Linked DNA regions of Paraglaciecola psychrophila 170. The protein of the gene in region 1 interacts with the protein of each later gene in a pairwise test. Links are inferred from orthologs where the notes say so. Each region holds a gene or a part of one and is shown on either strand. Other genes may lie near its edges.

Region 1 (5,948 bases):
GGCTCACATTTACGTACCTTGCGGAAGTTTTCACGGATACGGTCACACACTACTATTGTATCGTTGAGTGAATAACCTATTACAGCCAGTACGGCAGCTAGTACGGTTAAATCGAACTCTAAACCTAATACTGAAAATAACCCTAAGGTAATGATGACATCATGCGTTAGCGCTGCGACTGAACCTAGAGCAAAGCGCCATTCAAAACGTAATGCCACGTAAATAAGGATACAAATTAGCGCCACTAGCATAGCAAGTCCACCTTGTTCGGTGAGTTCATCTCCTACACTAGAGCTGACATAAGAACTACCGCGCATTTCTGCACTGCTATCTGCCTCTTTTAATACTTTAATAGCCGCGTCACCTAATTCAGAAGGCTTTACACCTTCTCGAGACGCTAAGCGTATAAGTACGTCTTGGCTACTACCAAAATTCAGAACCACTGCATCATTAAAATCTGATGCTTCTAGTTGTCTGCGAATTTGCTCTAAATCTGCAGTTTGTGTATAACCTACTTCAATTTGAGTGCCGCCAGTAAAATCTAGTCCCCAGTTCAGCTGATTAATGGCCAAAGACGTCAGCGAACCAATAATCAAAAACAGCGACAAAATAGCCGCTGGTTTTTTCAACGACATAAATTTAATAGTTTCTTTCATGTTTAATAATTGCATGTTGCTGCTCCTAAATTGACAGCTTGGTCAGACGTCTACCGCCCCACCATGCATTAACGATGACACGAGTCACAATGATCGCAGTGAACATTGAAGTAATGATCCCGATCATCAAGGTAATAGAGAATCCTTTGATCGGACCTGTGCCTACTGCAAACAAAATCAACCCAACCAGGAAGGTCGTAATATTGGCATCTAATATGGTTGAAAACGCACTATCGTAGCCGTAATGAATAGCTTGTTGCGGACTTCGCCCATCTTTAACTTCTTCACGTATTCGTTCAAATATTAGTACGTTAGCATCTACAGCCATACCCACAGTTAACACTATACCTGCCATACCAGGCAACGTTAGCGCGGCAGCAGGGAACATTGACATAACGCCAATAATCATCACTAAGTTAAGCGTCAAAGCGATATTGGCAACAAAACCAAATTTTTTGTAGTAAATTAGCATAAAAATCAGCACGGCAATAAAGCCATAAACAATAGCTTTTGTCCCTAAGTCGATATTTTCTTGACCTAGGCTTGGACCGACTGTGCGCTCTTCAATAATTTGAATCGGTGCAATCAAAGCCCCTGCTCTTAATAGTAATGCTAAGTCATAAGCTTCTTGCGGAGAGTCTAATCCGGTCGTTTCAAACTGATTTCCGAACACACCGTTGATAGTAGCGACACTAATGACACGCCTTTCTTCTTCAAAAATAAGCTTGTCGTCTGCGTCTCTCTCACCGGTGGTTTTAAATTCAATAAAAACCACCGCCATAGGTTTGCCCACTGCACGTTTAGTGAAGTTAAGCATCTTGGCGCCACCTTTGGAGTCAAGTGATATAGATACCTTGGGCATACCATATTGATCGACACCGCTGTTGGCATCGATAATTGAACTACCGGCCACTATGACTTGTTTCTTAAGTAACTGCGGACCGCCTTTGTCATAAGGTAACAATTCAGATCCAGCAGGCACGCGGCCATTAATGGCATCACGCACGTCATGTTCAAGGTCTACTTCACGATATTCTAGGGTAGCTGTAGCGTTCAAAATTTCTTTGGCTTTGGCTGTGTCTTGAATACCCGGTAGTTGCACAACGATGCGGTCAGGCCCTTGCTTTTGTACTGTTGGGTCAGACACACCTAATTGGGTTACCCTATTACGAATAATAGTGATGTTTTGCTTTACCGCGTAATCGCGAGTCTCAGCTAGTTTTTGATCAGACATATTGGCAAAAATAACTAAACCAGTTCTTTCAACAAACACTAAGTCACGATTACGGTTTTTAAGGAAGAACTCTGCACTATCGAGTGTTTCTTGATCGCGAAAATAAATTTCGACCCCGTCATCCAGTTGTTTTACTGTACGGTAACGAATACCTTCATCACGTAATGCGGTTTTAAAATCTCCCGCCATATCTTGTAACGTTTTAGACAGAGCTGATTTCATATCCACTTCCATTAGAAAGTGAACACCACCTCGTAAGTCCAAACCAAGTTTCATTGGTGTACCACCCAAACTTTCTAGCCAATCTGGTGTGTCAGGTGCCAAGTTCATAGCAACAATATAATTATCACCTAAAGCTTTATCGATTTTTTCGCGAGCCACTAACTGGGTATCAGAGTCCTTCAAACGAATAAGTATTTGATCGTTTTCTAGCACAATACTTTTACTGGATATATTAGCAGCAGCAAGTTCAGCTGTGACTTTTTCGACTACAGCAGCATCAAGAACCGCATTTTTTCCTGCAGATATTTGCACTGCATGATCTTCGCCATACAAATTCGGAGTGGCGTATAAAGCACAAATGCCGATCACGAAGACCACCAAAAAGTACTTCCATAGCGGAGTTTGATTTAACACAAGAAATTCCTTCCGTTCTTCCAATAAAAAAGGGGCTTTACGCCCCTATTCGCTATCTATATTTAGATAGCCTTCATAGTACCTTTAGGCAGAACCGCTGAAACGGCTGACTTTTGAATAACGATATTAGTCGTATCATTCAAGCCAATTTCGATAAAATCTTTTTCATCAGATACTTTTATGATTTTACCGACCATGCCGCCTTGAGTTAACACTTCATCACCTTTACTTAAGGAGGTGACTAAGTTTTTGTGTTCTTTAACACGCTTAGCTTGTGGGCGATAAAGCATAAAGTAAAAAATCAAACCAAACACACCCAGCATGATCAACATTTCAAAACCACCACCGGCTGATCCACCAGCATCTTGCGCGTAGGCATTGGATATAAATAAACTCATAATTTCCCCTAATTTTTGTAAGTTTTAATTGTATTAATGCCAGTCAGCTTTTCAGTTGAGGCACAGGCATATCTTTTAGTGCATAGAATTCGGCAACAAATGCATCGAGTTCGTTAGCGGCAATGGCATCTCGCAAACCCTGCATTATACGTTGATAATAACGTAAATTATGAATTGTATTTAAGCGTGCGCCAAGTATCTCATTACATTTGTCCAAGTGGTGTAGATATGACCGAGAATAATTTTTACAAGTGTAACAATCACATTTTTCATCTAATGGACCAATATCAGTTTTATGTACCGCATTCCTGATCTTGACCACGCCACTGGTAATAAACATGTGTCCATTACGAGCATTACGCGTGGGCATCACACAATCGAACATATCAATACCACGGCGTACCGCTTCTACGATATCTTCGGGTTTACCGACCCCCATCAAATAACGAGGTTTGTCAGCAGGAATTTGATTAGTCGTGTGATCCAGTACTTTTATCATTTCGTCTTTTGGCTCACCAACTGATAAACCGCCTATGGCATACCCATCAAAACCGATATCTTCCAATCCTTGCAACGATACATCACGTAAGTCTTCGTACATACCGCCTTGGATAATACCAAACAACGCAGATGGGTTATCACCATGTTCTTCCTTACTACGTTTTGCCCAGCGCAAAGACAACTCCATAGACACCTTAGCTTCACTTTCCGTCGCTGGATAAGGCGTACACTCATCAAATATCATCACAATATCTGAGCCTAAATCACGTTGCACCTGCATCGATTTTTCTGGTGTAAGAAGGATTTTTTCGCCATTGATAGGTGAACGGAAAGTCACACCTTTTTCAGTGATCTTACGTAAGTCCCCCAAGCTAAACACCTGAAAACCGCCTGAGTCAGTCAGAATAGGTTTGTCCCAATGCATAAAATCGTGCAAATCACCGTGTTGTTTGATGATGTCTGTACCCGGACGCAGCATAAGATGGAAAGTATTGCCTAAACAGATATGCGCACCTGTCTCGTCTAACTCTTCTGGTGTCATGCCTTTTACCGTACCGTATGTACCCACTGGCATGAAAGCCGGTGTTTCGACCACACCACGCTCAAAAATCAACCGGCCACGGCGAGCTTTACCGTCTGTATTATCTAATTCAAATTTCATTAATTATCTCAGCTTACCGAAAAACAGTCCGATGGCGAAACTGGATGCTAATTATGTGCGTACATATTTGAATGCAACGCACTATTTAGCAAGCCATGCTTAAAAACGATGCGAGATTATATACGAATCAGTCTTAGGTTTGAAAACTTATCATCGTTAATTTGAGCTTCATTCGATAACTTAGATACCTGACACGATTTAAACCTTGGAATCAGCAGGTGCATCGACAGTGACATAGGCCTACTCTGCATACACTATTACGAGGACGCAATAAGTTAAACAACACCACTACCAACATCACTAACATAGTGGTTAAAAATCAATTATATTAGATAGCCTTAGTAAAAAGTTAATCATTCACCTTGGCTAAATCACATGATAAACAATCAGTTAGATTACTTAGACAACTCTGAAACAACGCCAAAAACTGAGCCTCCCACGTTCTTCAAGAAATACTGGCCACGTTTGCCAACGCAGATTATTCCTTATCTACGTCACAAGTTTTCACAACTGACTCTATCCCAATGGATGTACTTGTTTGCCTGTTTATTGTTACTGGTTAACGTTGATCAAGACATCAAACAGGACTCTGAATTATTGTGGGTAGGAGCTATTGCCGGAGTGGGGCTGATTAGAGAGCTTTGGCATGTGTTTAATCGCATCTGGGAGCACATGTTAGGTAAAGCCCTAATATTGGTGTTGTACGCCGCAACAGCTAATTTTGCTTTGGCTATATCAGCCCTTAAAATTAATGTTATTACGGGTATCGAACCTGGTCCTTTTATTTTTACATTAGGGTTTGCCACCCTGATTATGCTGCCGTTTTGGCTATTATTGAGCTCCATCATGTTTTTTTCTGTAGCTTTGGTTACTGGCAACTTGTGGCTAGTAATCGGGGTTCTGCTACGTCCATTTGGCGTCAAAATCAAAATACATTGGGAAGACAAAACATTTGTTTTAATTACCATGATACTCAGGCTGATATTGATCCCTTACGTGATCATGGCAATTTTTTTTATGATCGTGCCCTACGCCCAGCAAATAGAGCTGTTTGAACAACCTATTGCAATGCTCAAGAAGTCTTCATCAGACGAGAGACATCAACAAGACAAACTTGACGAGCAAATAGTATTGGGCGAAACAGCGTCTAAAAACGTCAGACTCACCTTCAACAACAGTCCGTTTAACTTACCAGTAGACGAACAAGGTCATATAAAGTGGTTAGACAAATTGATTGCAGGCTTTATTTATCACTTTGAAACGTACCCCAAATCAGCTTGTATAAAATCTGCTCAGCAACGAAGCTTACCCATAGATGAAAATTCTATTTTACTGGTCACTGAAGACGATTCAGCTTTAGGCTATCGGTTCATGGTTGGCCCATGTGTCGGTAATTACTCTAATGTTGAGTCACCTCAAAAAAACTGATAATGGGATATACAAAAATTAACTAAAGTTACATGGCCTTATTCATTAGATAAATCATCAAGTTAATTCTGTCGAATATTATTTTACATATATTTAAATATGTAAAATCAGTTCCATTAAGTGTGAGAGTAATCTACGCTTAACTTTATAATTTAAGGGGTATCTGGATGGGCAATTGTTAGTATTTTCAACTTTTATTCGTCCCAAAAATCTGTCTCAAAAAATGATGCGCGTGATTTTTTCCATTTATTTAGGTGTAACTTGTCTTATTACAGGTATCCAATTCCTTACCGAATATTTAAAGACTCAAGATTCAATCTTAAGTGAATTGAAACAACTAGAAGAGACTGTCCGAGAACCTATTTCTTCCAGTTTATGGCAATACAACCAGAACCAGCTGGGTGTATTAGTCGCCGGACTCATCAAGATGCCCA
Region 2 (3,012 bases), 1.7 Mb from region 1 along the record:
CTGCTATTAATCTATTGGCTTTGAACTCTCGACTCTACTTTTAAGTTTTTGACCGGGTCTAAATGTAACCACGCGTCGCGCCTTAATTGGAATGTCTTCTCCGGTTTTTGGATTTCTACCAGGACGTTCATTTTTTTCTCTTAAATCAAAATTACCAAAACCAGATAGTTTGACTTGTTCACCTGATTCTAGGGCTTCACGCACTTCTTCAAAAAAAGTTTCGACTAGATCTTTAGCATCACGCTTGTTGATCCCAAGTTTTTCAAATAAGTGTTCAGCCATTTCGGCTTTGGTTAACGCCATACAATCAGTCCCTCAATGATGCTTTAAACTTTTGCGACAACGTGGCTAAAATACCATCAACTGTTGCCTGAATATCACTTTCTTCTAGTGTTTTAGTTTTATCTTGTAAAATAAGTGAAATCGCTAGGCTTTTCTTTCCTGGTGCAATTCCCTTCCCACGATACACGTCGAACAAGTTTAGGCCAACTAATTGATTTGCGCCAAATTTTTCTATGCAACTCAATATATCTCCTACTACTTTATCATCGTCTACTACGATTGCAATGTCACGTCGATTTGCAGGGAATTTTGAAATTTCTTGCGCTTGAGGTAGTTTTTTTAGCCCTAGAGCATTTATTTCCAACTCAAACACGAAACATCTTCCATTTAACCCTAGTGGCTTTTCAAACTGTGGGTGCACGGCTCCAATCGTTCCTATCAATGTATCGCCAACAAAAACATCAGCAGATTGACCGGGATGAAGTGCAATATGACTCGCACTTTCAAAGCGATACCCCACAACACCAGCGCAATTTAGTAGATTTTCGACGTCTGCCTTCGCATCAAAAAAATCAATTGAACGGCTGACGCTATCCCAATTTTCATCCGCGACTAAACCACATACAACACCACTAATAACAAGTTCTTGTTTTACCCCCGTCTTTTCAGTGCCATCAGGAATAAAACGCAGGCCAGACTCAAATAATCTAACCCGCCCTTGTTGACGTTTTTGATTGTACGAAACAGATTGTAATAATCCTGTCCACAAACTAACACGCATAGTCGACATTTCAGAAGAAATGGGATGAGGTAGCTGCAGACCTTCCAAATGAGGGAATAACAGTGATTGAATTTTTGGGTCAACAAATGAATAAGTAATGGCTTCTTGGTAATCACTCTCGACCAAGATACTTTTAAGATGACTTAACTGTATTTTTTGTTCTTGATGTTGCGACATTTTCAAACTTGCAACAGGTGCAATATCCGGTATCTGGTTGTATCCATATACCCTTGCAACTTCTTCGATTAAATCTTCTTCGATACTGATATCAAATCGATAAGGCGGAACACTGACTTGCCACACTTGCTCCTCAAAAGAAACACTGAAGCCTAAACGTTTAAAGATGTCTGTGACTGTATCGGCAACAATTTCAATACCCAACACTTTTGTTAAGCGACTGTGCCTTAACGATACCAAACGATTATTAGGCACAAAGGCTGTATCTACTGCCTCAATCACTGGGCCCGCTTCACCGCCTACTATATCCAGCAATAATTGGGTGGCTCGCTGCATAGCAATCTGTTGTAACTGAGGATCGACACCTCGCTCATAGCGATGGGATGCATCAGTATGTAAGCCATATTGGCGTGCTTTACCCATAATAGCATCGGGAGCAAAAAAGGCACTTTCAAGAAAGATATCTGTACTTTCGCGGGTCATACCAGAATCTAGGCCACCAAATATACCGGCCATAGCCAAAGCTTTGTTAGTATCAGCAATCACTAGGGTATTGTCCTGAAGTGTCACTTCATTGCCATCTAACAAGGTGAGCTTTTCGTCTTGCTTGGCAAAACGAACAATGACATCACCTTCTAGCTTGTTGTTGTCAAACGCATGCATCGGGTGCCCAAGCTCTAACAACACAAAATTAGTAATATCTACCACAGGGTCAATACTTCTGACTCCTGAACGCCTAAGTTTTTCGACCATCCATAAAGGTGTCACTGCATCTAGATTAATATTCCTGATAACACGTCCTAAATAACGAGGACAAGCTTCAGGAGCAAGCAACTGAATGTTACGTCTATCAGTTATGCTTGCAGCAACTATGGGTACCTGCGGTTCGTTGACTGACGTTTTATTAAGCACACCCACTTCACGAGCTAGGCCTTTAATACCTAAACAATCAGCGCGGTTTGGTGTTAAATCCACTTCAATAGTGACATCATCAAGTTTTAAATAATCTCTAATATCTTCGCCAATTGGCGCGTCTAAAGGTAATTCTAAAATGCCATCATGGTCGTCAGATATACCTAGTTCAGAAAAGCTACACAACATACCAATCGATGGTTGTCCACGTAGTTTAGCCTTCTTGATTTTAAAGTTACCGGGTAATACCGCTCCCACTTTCGCTACTGCTACTTTAATGCCTTGCCGACAATTAGGTGCGCCGCAGACTATATCTAACAGTTCGTCATCACCTACATTGATTTTTGTTACTTGTAATTTATCTGCATCAGGATGCTGGCCACACTCCACCACTTCACCCACCACCACACCAGAAAACTCCCCGGCGACAGCTTCAACACTATCAACCTCTAGACCTGCCATACTCAATTGGTCTGATAACGCATCTGTTGATACAGATGGGTTGACCCATTCTCTTAACCACTTTTCACTAAATTTCATATTCTTGACCCGACCTAATTAAATTGCTTAAGGAAACGAAGATCGTTTTCAAAGAAGGCACGTAAATCATTCACTTCGTAGCGCAACATAGTTAAGCGTTCTACGCCCATACCAAAAGCAAAACCAGTGTAAATTTCCGGATCAATATTGACCGCTTTAAGCACATTAGGATGCACCATGCCGCAGCCCAAAACCTCTAACCATTTTCCATTTTTACCCATCACGTCGACTTCTGCCGAAGGTTCTGTGAAAGGGAAATAAGAGGGACGAAAACGTACTTGCAAGTCTTGTTCAAAAAAGTTGTTTAAAAAATCGTGCAA

Evidence for each region. Proteins that work in one complex are often made in the same cells at the same time.
Region 2: the proteins of secD (region 1) and pheT interact in binary tests that used the Escherichia coli proteins (3 or more experiments, as listed by UniProt). The link is inferred for Paraglaciecola psychrophila 170 from one-to-one orthologs.

Annotation. Positions count from the first base shown.
Region 1 is NC_020514.1:3,981,542-3,987,489, forward strand. Bases 105-3,098 are described here. They hold secD (protein translocase subunit SecD), read right to left. Parts: upstream 2,527-3,098; coding sequence 682-2,526; downstream 105-681. Other genes in these bases: secF (protein translocase subunit SecF), read right to left, coding at 105-671; yajC (preprotein translocase subunit YajC), read right to left, coding at 2,589-2,924; tgt (tRNA guanosine(34) transglycosylase Tgt), read right to left, coding at 2,968-3,098. Also shown: more of secF, read right to left, coding at 1-104; more of tgt, read right to left, coding at 3,099-4,086; C427_RS17470 (ABC-2 family transporter permease), read left to right, coding at 4,462-5,514; C427_RS17475 (GGDEF domain-containing protein), read left to right, coding at 5,690-5,948. UniProt on the Escherichia coli protein: Part of the Sec protein translocase complex. Interacts with the SecYEG preprotein conducting channel. SecDF uses the proton motive force (PMF) to complete protein translocation after the ATP-dependent function of SecA.
Region 2 is NC_020514.1:2,309,509-2,312,520, reverse strand. It holds pheT (phenylalanine--tRNA ligase subunit beta), read right to left. Parts: upstream 2,693-3,012; coding sequence 308-2,692; downstream 1-307. Other genes in the region: pheS (phenylalanine--tRNA ligase subunit alpha), read right to left, coding at 2,707-3,012; ihfA (integration host factor subunit alpha), read right to left, coding at 7-303.